3 regions of the Actinoalloteichus sp. GBA129-24 genome follow, and region 2 is predicted to be linked to each of the others. Evidence: riboswitches for the same ligand, from Rfam matches in the RefSeq annotation. Region 2 holds a riboswitch; each other region holds the start of a gene.

Region 1 (5,705 bases), 420 kb from region 2:
GCCGACGAGAGCCCTGGCCCGATGCGCGGGCTCGGCCGCCGGATCGAGTCCGCCGGTGAGCACAGTGCCGCCCGCGCGGCGGCCCGAACCCTGCAGAGCCCACAGCAGTGAGGACTTGCCGGAGCCGTTTCGGCCCATCAGCGCGGTGACCTGACCGCCGTGCAGGTCGAGGTTCACCGCCCGGACCGCCACGACGTCGCCGTGCCGCACCACCACGTCGTGTGCCGACAGCAGCGGCGACTCCGTCGCCGCCCTCTCCGGCGCGGGCGGGGCGTGGTCGGTCAGCCGGGCGCGCAGCTCAGGCGCCCGTCTGCGGGCGTCGCGCACCGACAACGGCAGCGGCGTCCAGCCCGCCAGCCTGCCCAGCTCCACCACCGGCGGCGCCAGCGTCGCGTCCGCCAGCACCTCGGCGGGCCGCCCGTCGACCACGCCGCCGTCGCCGGGCAGGTAGACCATGCGGTCGGCGTACTGCACGACCCGTTCCAGCCGGTGCTCGGCGATCACCACCGTGACCCCGAGATCGTGCACGAGCCGGGTGACCGAGGCCAGCACCTCTTCGGCGGCCGTCGGGTCCAGCGCCGAGGTCGGCTCGTCGAGCACCAGCACCCGAGGATGCACGGTGAGCACCGAGCCGATCGCCACCCGCTGCTGCTGCCCACCAGACAGGGAACGCAGCGACCGGTCCCGCAGCTCCGCGATTCCGAGCAGGTCCAGCGTCTCCTCGACGCGCTTGCGCATCACCTCGGCGGGAATCGCGAGCTGCTCCATGCCGTAGGCCAGCTCCTCCTCCACCGTGTCGGTGACGAAACCTGCCAGCGGGTCCTGGCCGACGACTCCGACCAGGTCGGCGAGTTCACGGGGTGGATTCGTCCTCGTGTCCCGTCCCGCCACCGTGACTCGGCCGCGCAGCGTCCCGCCGGTGAAGTGCGGCACCCGGCCGTTGATCGCACCGAGCAGCGTCGACTTGCCCGAGCCGGTGTGACCGACCACGAGGCACAGCTCGCCCTCCTCGATCTCCAGGTCGACACCGGACAGGACGGGGGCGGACTCGCCATAGTGGACCGCCACCTCCTCGAAGCGGATCATGAGCGGACCTCCGGCGGCGGGGCGAACCACGCGGGGGCGACTCCCGCGAGGATGCCGAGCACCGGCGGCAGCGTCACCGTCGGCCAGCTCAGCGGGCTGAGTGAGGGATAGAGGTTCGCCGGGTCGACCCCGGCGGTCACGGTGAGCACGAGGGCGGCGGTCAGGCCCGACAGCACCACGAGCGTCTCCGGCAGGCGCCACCGGTCGGGCCGGTAGACGCTGCGGCGGATTCGCCTGCCTGCGACGAGGAAGCCCGCACCGGCGACGAGCAGGCCCGCGACCGCCATCGGCAGCCCGAAGGCGTGCCGGGTGCCGTCCAACAGCCCGTACACGCCGACACACACGCCGAGCAGGCCCGCGATCACCAGCACCCCGGTCAGCAGACGAGTGCGCCTCGGCGTGTCGCCGAACCGGCCGTACCCTCGGGAGTCCATCGCCGAGGCCAGGGCGAGCGACCGGTCCATGGCATCGGCCAGTACCGGGACCACGATGCCGCGCAACGCCCGGAGCCCGCGTTGTCTGCCGCCGCGCAGCCGCCGGGCCCGGCGGACCCGCAGGACGCTCTCCATGAGCTGCGGCGCCACGGAGAGGGCCACCACCACGGCCGTGCTGATCTGGTAGAGCGCCGCAGGCACCGCCTTGAGCATCCGGCGCGGATCGGCCAGCGAGTTCGCCGCGCCGAGACAGATCAGCATCGTCGCCAGGCGCAGCCCGTCGTAGAGCCCGCCGAGCAGCTCCTCGGCGCTCACCGGGCCGAGCAGCCGGATGCCCGCCGCCGCCTCCGGGAGCGTGATCTCCGGCAGCACGAACAGGATGTGCTCGCCCGCACCGCCCCCGAAGATCATCCGCCACAACACGCGCATGACGACGATGAACACCCCGAGGTACACGTACATCCGGAACGTGGCGGCCCACGGCGCCCGGCCGCGACGCCGGACCACGACGTACCCCGCCACCACCAGGATCAGCGACAACAGCAGCGGATTGGTCGTGCGGCCCGCTGCGGCCGCCAGGGCCAGTGCCCATAACCACCAGGCACCGGGATGCAGGGCTCTCGGGAGCCGCGTCGAGGCCCGGAGCACCGATGCGGTCACGCCGCCCACGTCCCGGAGGCACGGGGCTCGCAGGGCCGCTCGGCAGGAGGGCTGTCATGCCGGTCTCGGGGCCGCCGACGGGCCTGCGCGGCGCGGAGCGAGGGCGTCTCGACCACGATCCGGTGTCCGGCGGCGGTCTGCGGCCTGCGCAGCGTGGTACCCGACATGCCTCGATGCCTTCCCCGAGCGGGTCGAGAGAGGCATCCGACCAAGAGCAGGCGCCGCCGACGTCGGCGTGCGTGCTCGAATCGGACTCCACCTGCGGACCACGACAGTGTGAACGAGCCCTCGTCCCCGGACGGGCATTCCGGCTCGTCGTGCCTCGGCACGAACCACGGCTGCGGGTCAGCGCCGGACTTCGACCGGCTTCCCCCGCCGGGGACGTCTGAAGTTGTCACGACCGGTCAGCGGTCGTCGAGAGACTACCGAGGAGATTAACTCACTCGAGTGGTCCTGGGTCGGCGCACGCGGCAGACCGTTCAGCCGTGCCGGCTCGAGCCACCAAGTCGTTCCTCCGCCCTGCGCCGGGCCCGAGACACCCGGCTCGATGTGCTCGACTCGGCGCGGTCGGCGGATCGGCGCAGGCGGCGGTACGCAGTCGAACCCGGTGACGCACGGCGAAGGGCGCCGCATCGAGCGCTCGTCGCCGATGGGCAGGACGCGGTCGACCCTCGGCCCGCCGGATGCATCGTCGGAGACGGGACTGCTGTGCCGAGTGGTCCGCCACCCACGGAGATCATTACGATGAGTAGTCGACGTCCGTCACTAAGGGTGGTAGATCCGCGAAGTTCAGGTGACAGGGCTCGTGATGTCGCGACGGCAGCCACGAGATCGACCGGCGGTGTGCCAGCTACCGCAGGCCCGTGTCCAGGACGAAAGACGAGGCAGCCGCAATGAGGATCGCCGTCATCGGAGAATTCCGTGCTGACCGAGTGGTCGACGCCATCACCCGTTCCGGCCACCACGACCTGGTGTTGTTAGGGCCGACGGACGTCGCCGACTACGTCGGCAGGCGGGCTCGTCACCGGCACCTGGCGGCGAGTGCGGAACCGGAGGACCTGCTGGCGGTCTGGACCGAGGAAGACGTCGAGCTGGTCATCCCGAGCCTCTATCCGGTCGACCAGGAACAGCTGCTGCCCAGCCTGGCCGCCGCCGCCGACGCGTGGCGCGGCCCCGGCAGGCACGCCGTCGTCCACTCGACCCGCTTCGCCGACCTGGTCACCGACAAGGCGATGTTCCATCGCGTCGCGCTCGCGGCGGGCTGGCCGGTGCCCGAGGCCGTCATCTGCGACCGGGTGGAGGAACTGGAGTCGGCGGTGCGTCGGATCGGCGGCCTGCCCGTCATGGTGAAGGAGGCCAGGTCACTCCCACGCGCGGGCCGCTGGCATGTCGACACCGAGCAGCGCCTCACGACGCTGCCGCTGACCGCCTTCCCCGTCGTCGTTCAGCGTGTCTGCCGGGGTGAGGAGTTCGGCCTCGAACTCTTGAGCGGCGCGAACGTCACCGACTGCTGGCCGATCGCCTCCTTCGGTCCGCTGGACCAGCGCTGCATTCCGGGGCATCGGGCGCGGCTCGCTCCGATCGCGCTCCCGCCTGCCGTGATCACCGAGCTGGCCGGGTTCATCCGCGGCATGACCGACCAGTTCGACGTGTGCGGTCCATGGCAGATCGACTTCGCCGTCTGCGATGGCAGGCTCCAGGTGTTGGAGGTCAACGGCAGGCTCAGCGGCATGGCCGATCTCAGTGCGGCCACCACCGGTCTCGATCCCTACGACGCCTTCGTCGACGCCTGCCTCGGCCAGCCTCGTGTCGTGCCGCCTGCCCGCCGGCTCGCCCTGGAGCTGCCGATCCGTCTCGACGCGCAGCTGCCGGGACTGCCGTGGGGTGTGCGCATGAGGCGACAGTTTCCGCTGCCCACGAACCGGTCGCTGCCGGTGGACTTCCAACGGCTGCTCGTCACGGCGGACGATCCGGTGCTCCTGGCGAAGTGGCTGCGCGACTTTCCCCCGGACGCCCTGCTCACCGGATCGCCGGGTCAGCTCGCGGCCACCGCGCTGGAGATGAGCCCGCTGCTCACCTCGGCGGGGTGGCCTCGGGGCTGTCCGCCGGTCTGAACCGGCGACTCCGGGTTCGTATCAGCCGTGATCCGGCCTGCGAATGCTCCGGGGCCGCTCAGCAGCGCAGGCGCCTGCCGTGTCGGTGCTGTTCGCACCCTTGGCGCGGCAGCGCTGCGGCTCGGGTGCGGCTGGGTGCCTCGCGACGTCTCCCGACTGACGCCGGAGCCAGGCGGGCCGAAGGCAGGCGCCGCGACTCAGCAGGACCGCCCGGCCTGCTCGACGGCGGCGGCGATCGCGGAGCAGGGGTCGTGCGCCTCGTATTCGGCCTGGAGCCGTCGGGCCCGGTCGCGGAGGAGCGGATCGTCCAGGATGCTCTCGACGGCCTTGCGGATGTCCGCCTCGTCCGGGTCCCCGGTGCCGAGGTTGACGGCCGCCCCTGCCCAGGCGGCCTTGGCACCGACCTCGATCTTGTCCTCGGTGTCGCCCGCCAGCACCATCGGGACCCCGTGACGCAGTGCCTGCTGGACGCCGCCGTAGCCGCCGTTGCTGACCAGCACGTCGACGTGGGGGAGCATGGCGTCGAAGGGGATGAACTCGGCGACTCGTGCATTGGCGGGCAGTCCGGCGGGCACGACGTCGCGGCCGGTGGTGACGACGACTAACGCATCGAGATCGGCCAGGGCGCGCAGCGTGGGCTCGATCAGCCTGCTGAGGTCGTCGTTGGCGATGGTGCCCTGTGAGACGACGATCAGTCGACTCGCGGACGTCACCTCGTCCCACCAGTCCGGGAGTTCGACGGCGTCGCCGGTGTCCGGGGGCAGTGCTCCCACGTAGCGCAGGCGCGGCGGCGCATCGCTGCGGGGGTAGTCCATGCTCTCGATGCTGAGCTGAAGGAAGCGGTCCGGCACGCCGACGAGGCCCCGCGACAGCAGCGGTGGCGGCTCGGTGCTCCCCAGCCGGGTCAACGCGGCGGCCAGCAGGCGATGCGAGCCCGCCCGCTCGGCCGCCTCGGCGTGCTCGGTGAGCCTGCGACCTCGGGTCCGGCCCTCCTCGGAGCCGTCCGGGGCCAGCCCGGTGCCGAAAGGCGGATGATCGGCACTGTTCAGCGGCAGCGGCATCACGCCGACGCCGATGACGGCTGCCGGGCGGACGCCCGCCGCGCCGTGCAGGACCGGCCAGGCTCCCAGGAACATCGTGTCGTGCAGGAGCACCGTCGGTGCCGCGTCGTCCTCGGCGAGGAGCTCCTGGAGCGCCGTGTGCTGCGCGGCCATCGGCGCGATGAACAGCTGCTGGTTGTCGTACTCCAGCCGGGCCGGTCCGGCCGGTATCGAGTTCCGGTCGGGGAACTGATCGGGACGCAGATCCGCCTCGGCGGGCAGCGCCGCGAACCGGGCGCCGGTCCGCTCCACGGCGGCACGGAAGGCACTGCCGGTCAGGAACGTGACCTCGTGTCCGCGTTCGACGAGAT
Region 2 (5,705 bases):
CTCCGGTCCGGACCCTGCCGAATCCGAGCCGGGTGTGTCCGAATCGGGCGCGTTCGAATCGGACGCTCGGGAATCGGACGCTGGGGAATCGGACGCTGAGGAATCGGATGCTGAGGAACCGGACGCTGAGGAACCGGGAGCGGTCGGGTCGGACGCAGCGGAGCCGCGCGCAGGTGCCCGGCCTTCGACGTCCGCCTCGGTGGTCCGGTCGGTGCCGTCCGCCGTCGGCGGGGTCGCGGAGTGGGCGTCGCGGTCTGCGGAGTCGGCGCGACTCGGCATCGGGATGCCGTAGGCCGCCTCCAGGTGCTCGGGCCGCAGCACGCGGCTCACCGGCCCGTCGGCGATCACCCGGCCCGACAGCAGCACGGCGTGGTCGAAGTGGTCCTGCACCGTGCGCAGGTCGTGATGCACCATCAGCACCGAGCGGCCCTCCTGCTCGCACAGCTCGACGAGCAGCGTCAGCAGTCGTGTCTCGGTGCTCGTGTCGACGGCGGCGAAGGGCTCGTCGAGTACCAGGAGGTCGGCCTGCTGGGCCAGTGCCCTCGCCAGGAACACCCGCTGCCGCTGACCGCCGGACAGCTCGTCCAACGGCGTGTCGGCCGAGTCGGTGACCCCCGTCCGCAGCATGGCCTCGCTGACGGCGCGGTCGTCCTCCCGAGTCAGCCTGCGGAACCAGCCGCGATGCGGGTAGCGACCCATCTCCACGACTTGTACGGCCGTGACGGGGAAGTCCTGGGCGACGGCATCGCGCTGCGGCACGTAGGCCACCCGCCTGCGCACCCGGGCCAACGGCTCGCCGAGCAGTCGGATGGCGCCCCCGGTCGACGGGAGCAGACCGAGCGCGGCCTTGATCAGCGTCGACTTGCCCGCGCCGTTGGGCCCGACCACGGCGGTGAGTCGGCCTGCGGGCACCACCAGCTCCGGCACCGTCAACACGGTCCGCCCGCGATAGCCGACCGTCAGCCCCGTCGCGACGAGGGCGGGCGCGGGCTCGGTCGCCCCTGGAGTCGGCGAATCGGGCGTGGCGGCTGCGCGGCGGATCATCGCAGTCCCGCCACGAGCAGGTCGACGTCGGCGCGGACCATGCCGAGGTAGGTGCCCTCCGGCGTGCCTTCCGCGCCCGCCGCGTCGGAGTACAGGCTTCCGCCGAGCGTCGCCGTCGCGCCGAGGGCGGCCGCCGCGTCGAGCACCGCGGCAGCGGTCTGACCGGACACGCTGGACTCGACGAACACGGCCCGCACGCCGTGCTCGGCGATGACGCCCGCCACTCGATCGATGTCGCCGATGGTCGCCTCGTCCACAGTGGACACGCCCTGCACCGCCTCGACCCGGATGTCGTAGGCGCGGCCCAGGTAGCGGAAGGCGTCGTGCGAGGTGACCAGGATGCGGCGGGACTCCGGAATCTCGGCGAGCCGCTCGCCGACCTCCTCGTGCAGTTCGCTCAGCTCGACGCGATGCCGTTCCCAGCGGCCGTCGAAGCGGTCGGCCCGGTCGGGATCGAGTTCGGCGAGCGTGCCGCCGACCGACGCGAGTGCGTCTCGCCACAGTGCCACGTCGAACCAGATGTGCGGGTCGTACTCCGTCGCCGAGCCCGCTTCCTCGGCGGGAAGGAGCGAGGCGGTCGGCACGGTCTCGCCCACGAACAGGACCGTGGTGTCGCGGGCGAGATCGTCGAGCACCGGCCGGAGCCCGGCCTCCAGATGCAGGCCGACGGCGACGATCAGGTCCGCCTCCCGCAGCAGCCGCAGATCACCCGCCTGGGCCTGATAGAGATGCGGGTCGACGCCGCTGCCCATCAGCCCGGTCAGCTCGATGTCGGTGCCGCCGATCTCACCGACGGCGTCGGTGAGGAAGTTCGTCGTGGTCACGACCCGGAGTCTGCTCCCTGCCTCGCTGTATCCGCCGCCGACGTCCTGGCGCACTGCCCAGGCCGACGCGGCGAGCACGACCAGCAGCGCCGAGGTGATGCCCAGCACGACGCGGCGGCGGCGACGGGCTCTGCTGCGGTGTCTGCCCGATTCGGCTTCCGTTGCCCCGTCCACGGCTCTCCTCTCGAGAAGGACGCCCACTCTGATGAGAGCAGTTTTCACTAAGAACCGGGTCGCGTCACCCTCCCGGTCGGCCCGGTCACCCTGTGATCGCCTCGTTCTCGGCGAGTCACCCTAGCCGACCACAGTCGGGAACACGCCAGGATGTTGGGGTGAGACAAAGCACCGACCCCAACATGTAGTCTCACCCCCGCTGATGGTTCGTCAGGGCGCCTGCCGGTGTCATGACGAGGAGACAGGGAACCCGGTGCGAGTCCGGGACTGCCCCGCAGCGGTGAACGGGAACGAAGGCCGTCGCCGTCCATACCGGACGGTGCACACACTAGGAGACCTCGGTCTCTCGGGAAGTGACGGCCGTAGGACCGGCGAGTCCCACCTCGCCGGAAGCCCGTGAGTCCGAAGACCTGCCATCGGCGCGTGCCACCGAGCACGCCGTCCGAGGCCTCGAGGGTGGGCCGTGTGGACAGCGACGGATCATGCCATCGGCAGGTCCGCGTGCTGCCGCGCGCTCCTCCTCGGGGGTGAACCGATGCCGCCCCGGCTACGAGGAGACCACCGTGACCGTCGAGTCACTCCGACCAGCACGACCCGTTCAGGCAGATCGCCGCGCGATCGCCGAGGGGATTCCCGCCTCCGCCGCTCCCGCGCCGCTTGAACTTCCCGATCGGGTGATCCGGGTCAAGGACGCGGACGGCGCTCTCGCTCCACTCGACGTCGAACGGCTCGCCGCGACCGTGCACGAGGCGTGTGCCGGGCTGGCAGGCGTCACCGCGCAGACCGTCCTCGACGAGACGGTGCGCAACCTCTACGACGGCATCGACGCCGACGAGCTGGCGCTGGCCCAGATCATGGCCGCCCGCAGCATGGTCGAGATCGAGCCGCACTACTCGCAGGTGGCCGCCCGGCTGCTGTTGGAGAAGCTGCGTGCCGAGGCGTTGACCTTCCTCGGCCGCCCCGTGCCCGACGCGAGCCCCGAGGCGGTCGCGGCGAGTTACCCGGCCGCCTTCGAGGCCTTCGTGCGGCGCGGCATCGCCCTGGACCTGCTCGACCCGACCCTCGCCGACTTCGACCTCGGCCGGATCGCCGCCGCGCTGCGCCCGGAGCGCGATCGGGACTTCCAGTTCCTCGGCCTCCAGACGCTCTACGACCGCTACCTCCAGCACAGCGGCGGCGTGCGGTTCGAACTGCCGCAGATGTTCTTCATGCGCGTCGCGATGGGCCTGGCACTGCGCGAGGACGAGCGCGAGGCGCGGGCGATCGAGTTCTACGAGCTGCTGTCCACCTTCGCCTTCATGTGCTCCACCCCGACGCTGTTCAACTCGGGCACCACCCGACCGCAGCTCTCGTCCTGCTTCCTCACCACCGTCGAGGACGACCTGAGCGGGATCTTCCACGGCATCCGCAACAACGCCATGCTGTCGAAGTACGCGGGCGGACTCGGCAACGACTGGACGCCGGTCCGCGGCCTCGGCGCGCACATCAAGGGCACCAACGGCAGCTCGCAGGGCGTCGTCCCCTTCCTGAAGATCGCCAACGACACGGCGGTGGCCGTGAACCAGGGCGGCAAGCGGCTCGGTGCGGTCTGCGCCTACCTGGAGACCTGGCACGTCGATGTCGAGGAGTTCCTCGACCTGCGCAAGAACACCGGCGACGACCGGCGCCGCACCCACGACATGAACACGGCGAACTGGGTTCCCGACGAGTTCCTCCGCCGCGTCGAGGCCGACGACCAGTGGACGCTGTTCTCCCCCGACGAGGTCCCCGACCTGCACGACCTCTACGGCACCGCGTTCGCCGAGCGGTACCGGGAGTACGAGCGGGCCGCCGACCGGGGTGAGATCAGGGTCTTCCGCCGGGTCCGGGCCGTCGAGCTGTGGCGGCGGATGCTGACCATGCTGTTCGAGACCGGCCACCCGTGGATCACCTTCAAGGACCCGTGCAACCTGCGCTCGCCGCAGCAGCACATCGGCGTGGTGCACTCGTCGAACCTGTGCACCGAGATCACGCTGAACACCTCCGCCGACGAGGTCGCCGTCTGCAACCTCGGGTCGGTCAACCTGGCCGAGCACCTGCGCCCCGGCCCCGACGGACGGCTGGAGCTGGATCGGGAGCGGCTGGCCGCCACCGTCACCACCGCCGTGCGGATGCTGGACAACGTCATCGACGTGAACTTCTACACGATCCCCGAGGCACGACGGTCGAACCTGCGGCACCGCCCGGTCGGCCTGGGCATGATGGGCTTCCAGGACGCCCTGTTCCAGCTCGGTCTGCCGATCGCCTCCGATGAGGCGGTGGCCTTCGCCGACCGCAGCATGGAGGAGATCAGCTACCACGCCATCGCCGCGTCCAGCGAGCTGGCGGCGCAGCGCGGCAGCTACGAGTCCTACGCGGGCTCGCTGTGGAGCCGGGGCGTGCTGCCCATCGACTCGATCGCCCTGCTGGCCGAGCAGCGGCAGAGCGGCGACCTGGTCATGGACACGACGTCCACGATGGACTGGCAGTCCCTGCGCGAACGGGTCCGCACCGTCGGAATGCGCAATTCGAACGTGATGGCCATCGCGCCGACCGCGACCATCGCCAACATCTGCGGCGTGAGCCAGTCCATCGAGCCGCAGTATCAGAACCTGTTCGTGAAGTCGAACATGTCCGGCGACTTCACCGTGGTCAACCCGCATCTGGTGGCCGCGCTGAAGGAGCGGGGTCTGTGGGACGAGCAGATGATCGCCGACCTGAAGCGTCACGACGGCAGGCTGGGCGCGATCGGCCGCGTGCCCGCGGAGCTGCGCTCGCTCTACGCCACGGCGTTCGAGATCGACCCGAAGTGGCTGGTGCTGGCCGCCTCCCGCAGGCAGAAGTGGCTCGACCAGGCGCAGTCGCTGAACCTCTACCTGGCCGAGCCCAGCGGCCGCAAGCTCGACACCCTGTACCGGCTGGCCTGGCGCTCCGGCCTGAAGACCACGTACTACCTGCGGGCGCAGAGCGCCACCCACGTGGAGAAGAGCACGTTGCAGGGCACCGACGGCAGGCTCAACGCGGTCCAGGCGGGCGGACCAGCACCGACGCCCGTCCCGGCGGCCGAGGTTCCCGTCGCCATCTCGGCGGCGGCCTGCGCGATCGACGAGCCGGATTGCGAGGCCTGCCAGTGACCAGGACGCACCCGATCACCCGGCCGACCGCCGGAGCAGGCACGGGGCCCGGCAGCAGGGCCGCCACCGAACACGAGCGCAACGGAGCAGACCGATGACCGGAGTCGAGACGCAGCGCACCGCCCCCGTCGAGGGCAGCGGCCTCGGCGAGATCGACCGCCAGGGCGGCCGGGTCGACGTCGACGACAAGGCGATGATCAACGCCAGGGCAGACGTCAATCAGCTGCTGCCGCTGAAGTACCGCTGGGCCTGGGAGAAGTACCTCGCGGGCTGTAACAACCACTGGATGCCCACCGAGGTCTCCATGCAGGCCGACATCGCGCTGTGGAAGTCCGCCGACGGGCTGACCGACGACGAGCGTCGGATGATCAAGCGCAATCTGGGCTTCTTCGCCACCTCGGAGTCGCTGGTCGCGAACAACATCGTGCTGGCGGTGTACCGGCAGCTCACCAACCCGGAGTGCAGGCAGTACCTGCTCCGCCAGGCGTTCGAGGAGGCCGTGCACACGCAC
Region 3 (5,705 bases), 1.8 Mb from region 2:
TCATCGCGGCACTCCGCCCCGTCGACGTGGCCTGCTGATCAGCAGGTAGCTGATCGCCGCCAGCAGCAGCGCCACGCCCGCCGAGGACGCCAGCCCGACGGGACTGCGCAGGAAGTCGCCGACCAATGCCAACGAGGTCGCAGGCGCGGCCGTCTGCTCGGCCGGCCTGTCCACCGCCCGAGGCTCCTGGGCGACCGCCAAGGGAGGATCGACCCGAGGGGTCTGATCGACGGCGTCGGGATTCTCGCCCGCCTCGCCCTGCGCGCCGTCGAGACCGGGACTGCCCGGATCACCGCCGAGCCCCGACTGGCCGGGATACCCCGGCTCGCCAGGTAACCCGGGCTGCCCGGGAAGCCCCGGTTGTCCCGGCTGACCGGGAAGGCCGGGCTGACCGGGCTGACCCGGTTGTCCCGGCTCGCCGGGACTGCCGTCGGGCGGCTCGGGCGGCGGCGTGGTCGTCGGCGGCTCGGGCGGCTCGACGGGTGGTGTCGCCGACAGCCCGAGCAGCGCCTGCGCGGTCGCCCGCCGCAGCCGGTCCTGGTTGCCCGCGCGGCTCCAGTACAGCGGCCCGTCGGTCTGGACGTCCAGGTAGTCGCGCGCCGAGTAGGAGACCGCGCCGGTCATGGCGCCGGGGTCGACACCGGCACGGAGCTGGATCGAGGTCAGCCAGCCGCCCGCGCGTCCGGCGGGCCCCGTCTGGTCCGCGACGGTGAGCGCGAGGGCGGCGAGACCGGTGCTGTTGGCGTTGCGGGTCTGCTCGATCAGCTCCGGCGTGGAGGAGTCGAAGCCGAAGGCGCCGTCGTGGTACTGCCGGTCGAGCAGCCAGCGCACGCCCCGATCCAGGGCGCCCGCGTTACCGCCGACCTCGGCCAGCGCCCAGACGGCCATCGCCGTGTTGTCGACGCTGACCAGCGCGTCGTCGCTGCCCGCGCAGGTCGAGCCGACGTTCTCGGGCGGGGGGTTCGCGCGGAAGCCGCCGCTGGGGCACTGTTGCCGCACCAGGTAGTCGATGCTCGCTCGCTGATCGATCGGCGTGCCGGTGTGCCGGGCGTGCTCGTCCATGGCGATCAACGCCAGCGCCTGGGAGAAGGTGTTCGACAGGTCTCGTCGCGGGTCGTAATCACCCGCGTTCAGGTTGCGGTACCGACCGTCGACGTCGAGCGTCGCGGTGAGCCGGTCCACCAGGTCGATCGGGACACCGTTGGAGTCGACGCCCCAGTCCGCCGGGTCGACCCCGGCCCGCAGGGCGACCATCAGTCGTTTCGCGAGAACACCGGAGTTGGCGAGGTTGCCGTTGTAGAACATCTCGCGCAGCGCGCGGACGCCGAGATCGAAGGTCGTCCCGGTGCGGCCCGCCGCATGCAGGCCGAGCAGCGCATCCGCCTGCAGGCCCGCGTCGGGGGAACCAGGGGTGGCGCTGGGATAGACGTAGTCGAGTCGGACGAACTCCCGTTCCAGGAACTCGGCCGCCGTGCCCGCCTCGGCCGACGCGGCGATGATCGCCGGGTCTGCCGAGGCGGCAGAGGGAACGACCGTCGAGGCGAGGAGCAGCGCTCCCGCCGTCAGGCCGAGGAGAGGCTTGAGCATCAGCTGGTCGGCGTCCAGTTCGGGTCGAGTGCCTCGTCCAGCGTCAGGCTCATCTCGTTCGGGTCGGCCACGGTGCCCGCCCCGAAGGAGAAGCCGAGGACGTCGCCCAACGGCGGGTCGTAGGTGTCCACGCCCTCATCCGCATAACCCCACGCGTCGCCGGCCACGTCGGGCACCCAGAACGCCCAGTACGGCGCGTTGGGCAGGAAACCGTCGCACGCGTCGGCGGTGGCCGAGGGCAGGCCGTCGATCCGGCACAGGTACTGGTAGGGGCCGGTCTCGCCCTGTCCGATGCCGTGCTCCGGCGCGACGTCCACATCGGTCAGCGCGGCGAACGCGGTCGCCGGGTCGCCGTCGGTGCACCGCCGGACGACGTCGCCGCCCGCGTGTCCGGTGAAGTCGACGACCACCGTGACGCCGGTCGTCCCGGTGCAGGGACCGTCGGTCCAGGCGACGGTGACCGAGTCGTCGGCGGTGGGCGCGGCGGCCGGGACGGCCGCGACGGCCGTGCCGCCGAACAGAAGCAGAGAACCTGCGAAGAGGCCGGTTAAGAGACGACGCCGGACGGAGAGGCTCAAGGACATGGCCTGTGAGTTCCCTTCGGTTCGGGCAGACCGCAGTCCGGAGCCGCGCAGGCTCCGAAGCTCCGCGCTGCACACCACGACAGAGGAGCCGAGCAGTACCGCACGACGGGCATTCCGACTGACACCCGAGGAACACGGGTGCTCACGGCTGCGGGACAGTGCCGGACTCACACCGGCTTCCCCCATCGAACGGCAGGACGCATTCGTCTCTTGTGGAGAGACGACCTCTCGACGGTAGCTCATCGGGCAGCGTGGAGGAAGACGCCTTCTTCACCACAGGTTCACATCGGGTGGCGGCGGGCGGGGCGCGCGAGGGGGCGTGTCCTGCGGGCTGCGGTGCACGGGACCCCGGCGCATGCGCCAGGGCGGAGCCCCGAACACGGCGGCAGGGCACCCGCGGGCCTGTCTGCCTCGGCGTCTTCCTTCGCCGACGCGGCTCGGCAGTGTGGCTGTCAGCGACTCGCGCCTTCCGTGCCGACGGCGGCTCGCCGAGATGGACTTCGGTTGCGGCGGGCCGCCGTGGCTCTGTGGCGGCTCGCCGCCGTTGGCCCTCTGTCGGCTTGCCGCCGTGCCCAGCCGGGGCCCGGACCGATCCGCCCGCGACATCCGGTCCGCCCGCGGCCCCGGCCCGCGTCACCCTCGGAGCGCCCCGGCCCGCATGGCCGTCACGTGGTGACGGTGATCGCCATGCCGGGGCACACCGCCGCCGCCTCCCGGACCGGGCCGTGCTGGCCCTCGGGAGGATCGGCGTCGAGCAGCAGGACGATGCCGTCGTCCTCCCGTTGATCGAACACCGCCGGGGCGAGCAGCACACACTGGCCCGCTCCACAGCACTTCTGGGTGTCCACGTCCACGTGCATCGGGTGGCTCCTCTCATCGGGGACGGCCCGCTAAGGCCGATGGAAGTCCGCGCAGCCTGGTCGGCATCGCGGTCGAGGTGCCCCGGGTGGGGCGTCCGGCGGACACGTCCAACGCGTGCCCGCCGACCGCCGACCGCCGCGCGCCGACGGCGAGGCCTGCTCGCCCCAGCCGGCGGGCACCGCAGATCGCCTGCGGCACGGCCGATCGGACGCTGGTCGGCCCGGCCCGGCGGGCGCCGGATGAGGGCCGCATCACGCCGGAATGATCAGCGCAGCACGGATCTCGGGCGTCCGGTCACCACCGGACCGGCAGTCGATCGAGCCCGCCGACGAGCAGCCCCTGCCGGAGAGGCAGCTCCTCGACACCGACGGCGAGTTCCAGTCCCGGCAGCCTGCGCACCAGCACGCTCAGCACGGCCTGGAGTTCGGTGCGGGCCAAAGCCTGCCCGAGACACGAGTGCGGGCCGATCCCGAAGGCGAGATGCGGATTCGGCGCCCGTCGCAGGTCCATGGCGTCGGCGTCGGCGAAGGCCTGCTCGTCGCGATTGGCCGAGGCGAGACTGGTGACGACCGTGGTTCCCCTGGTCACGGTCCGGCCGCCCACCTCGATGTCCTCGGTGAGGTAGCGGGGCAGGCCGAAGCCTGCGTTGGCGTCGAAGCGCAGCGCCTCCTCGGCGGCCGTGCGCACCAACGAGGGGTCGGCGACCAGCGCCGTCCACCGCTCGCGCTCGCCGAGCAGCAGCACCACCATCTTCGAGATCATGTTCGCGGTGGTCTCGTGTCCCGCGACCAGCAGGCCCTGCCCGGTGAGCATGAGCAGCTCCTCCGGCAGCCTGCCGTCTGCGGAGTCCGCGACGGCGATCAGCTCGCTCAGCAGGTCCTCGCCGGGATCGGCCCGGCGGGTCGCGATGTGGGCCGCGAAGTATTCGCCGAACTCCTGCTGTGCGGCGTCGATCTCCGCCTGCTCGTACCGATCGAGGCTGAGCATGGTGTCCGACCAGTAGGAGAAGCGGTCCCGGTCGGAGTCCGGCACGCCCAACAGGTCGCAGATCACCCACACCGGCAACGGGAAGGCGAAGGAGGAGACGAGGTCGGCGGGCGCGCCCCGCTCGCACATCTCGTCGAGGAGCCGATCGGCCATCGCCTCGATGGCGGGCCGCATCTGGGACATCCGCTTGGCGGTGAACGCCTTGCCGACCAGCCTGCGCCACTGCTGGTGCGCGTCCGTGGAGGAGTCGATCTGACTCTCGGACGCGAAGATCCCGCCGGACTCGTTGGCCGTGACCCGAGCGGCGTCGTCGGCGCTGAGCGAGCGGGTGAACCGGGGGTCGGCGAGGACCTGCTTCACGTCCTCGTAGCGCGTGAGCAGCAACGCCTCGTCGCCGCTGGCCAGCCGGACGGCGGCGACCGGACACTCCTGCCGGAGGCGGGCCCACTCCAGCGGCGGCTCGTTGGGCGTGGGCAGGACGAAGGGGTAGTCGAGCGGCTGTCGGTCCTCGGTGGTCACTGAGTTCCTCCTGGGACGGCGACGGCGCCGCCGGGACGGTTCCGCCGCGCCTGGTCTCGTCTGCTGGTCGATCGCGGGGGAGCGCTGGGCGACGACGCGCCGGAGCCTGCACCTCGACCCGACACCCGGCCGTCTCCGGCGGAGACGGGTGGCGACGAGCCGGGCCCGCGAGGCAGGCTGCTGTGGTGGTGGGTGCCCTGACCGGTCGAACGGCCTGCGGGCCGGATCGGGCCGGGCGTCTCGGGCGGTGCCTGTCGGAGGTCGGTCGGGATCACGGCAGTGCGGTCGATGATCCGAAGCTAGCACGTGCTAGTAGAGCTAGGCAGCTAAGATTGCCCGATCGGAGCAGCGGCGGGATCGGTGCGGCGGCGAATGAGGTGCACACCGGGATGACGACGGGCAGACGGGTCACGGCCACCGACGTGGCCGCCGAGGCGGGGGTGTCCAGGGCGACGGTCGGCTTCGTGCTCAATCGCACGTCATCGCAGTCGATCTCGGCGGCCACCGCGAAACGGGTCCTCGCCGCGGCGGAACGGCTCGGCTACCAGCCGCACAACGGGGCTCGCGCGCTGCGCAGCGGTCACAGCCGGATCGTGTTGATCGTGCTGCCGAACCTGCCGGTGGGCCATGCGCTCCGGGAACTCCTCGAGGCCGCCACGGTGCGGCTGGCCGCCGCCGGGTACCAGCTCGTCGTCCACCATCGGCCGCCGGAATCTGCCGCGCCCCTCTGGTCGGTGCTGATGCCCGAGATGGTGGTGGGCTTCGAACCGTTCTCGGCCGCCGAGATGCTGTCGATGCGACGCGCCGGGGTCGAGCGCATCCTCCCTGCTGAGGGCGATCGGCCGGTGGCGACCTTCTGGCCTGCGGCGCAGGGCGTCGCGCTCCAGATCGGACATCTCGCGGCCCTGGGCCACCGACGCATCGGCTGCGCGCTGCCTGCCGAGCCCCGACTGGCTGCGCGCGCCGCACAGCGGGAGACGGTCCTGCGGCAGGCCTGTGCGGTCAACGGACTCCCGGAGCCGAGGATCGCGCTGATCGATCCCGACCTCGAGAGCGCCACGACCGCCGTGCGGAGCTGGCTTGGCGAGGATCGCGTGACGGCGGTCTGCGGTTATGACGACGAACTCGCCGCCGCCGTCGTGTCCGCCGCGCTGCGACAGGGCCTGC

Evidence for each region. A riboswitch is a leader RNA that binds a small molecule or an ion and turns the genes downstream of it on or off. The one in region 2 is predicted to bind cobalamin.
Region 1: it holds a riboswitch for cobalamin, as region 2 does, so the genes downstream of both, UA75_RS13210 (CbiQ family ECF transporter T component) here and UA75_RS11395 (ribonucleoside-diphosphate reductase subunit alpha) in region 2, are expected to answer to the same signal.
Region 3: it holds a riboswitch for cobalamin, as region 2 does, so the genes downstream of both, UA75_RS33115 (hypothetical protein) here and UA75_RS11395 (ribonucleoside-diphosphate reductase subunit alpha) in region 2, are expected to answer to the same signal.

The regions. Positions count from the first base shown of each region.
Region 1 is NZ_CP016077.1:2,959,382-2,965,086, forward strand. Features, by position in the region: gene UA75_RS13205 (ABC transporter ATP-binding protein) at 1-1,086, opposite strand, end outside; gene UA75_RS13210 (CbiQ family ECF transporter T component) at 1,083-2,180, opposite strand; cobalamin riboswitch at 2,460-2,584, opposite strand; gene UA75_RS13215 (hypothetical protein) at 3,074-4,294, shown strand; gene UA75_RS13220 (glycosyltransferase) at 4,492-5,705, opposite strand, start outside.
Region 2 is NZ_CP016077.1:2,534,473-2,540,177, reverse strand. Features, by position in the region: gene UA75_RS11405 (metal ABC transporter ATP-binding protein) at 1-1,044, opposite strand, end outside; gene UA75_RS11400 (metal ABC transporter solute-binding protein, Zn/Mn family) at 1,041-2,042, opposite strand; cobalamin riboswitch at 2,229-2,475, shown strand; gene UA75_RS11395 (ribonucleoside-diphosphate reductase subunit alpha) at 2,660-5,194, shown strand; gene UA75_RS11390 (ribonucleotide-diphosphate reductase subunit beta) at 5,289-5,705, shown strand, end outside.
Region 3 is NZ_CP016077.1:4,332,989-4,338,693, reverse strand. Features, by position in the region: gene UA75_RS18685 (hypothetical protein) at 1-4, opposite strand, end outside; gene UA75_RS33120 (prenyltransferase/squalene oxidase repeat-containing protein) at 1-1,587, opposite strand; gene UA75_RS33115 (hypothetical protein) at 1,587-2,171, opposite strand; cobalamin riboswitch at 2,258-2,399, opposite strand; gene UA75_RS18675 (ferredoxin) at 2,837-3,031, opposite strand; gene UA75_RS18670 (cytochrome P450) at 3,327-4,538, opposite strand; gene UA75_RS18665 (LacI family DNA-binding transcriptional regulator) at 4,928-5,705, shown strand, end outside.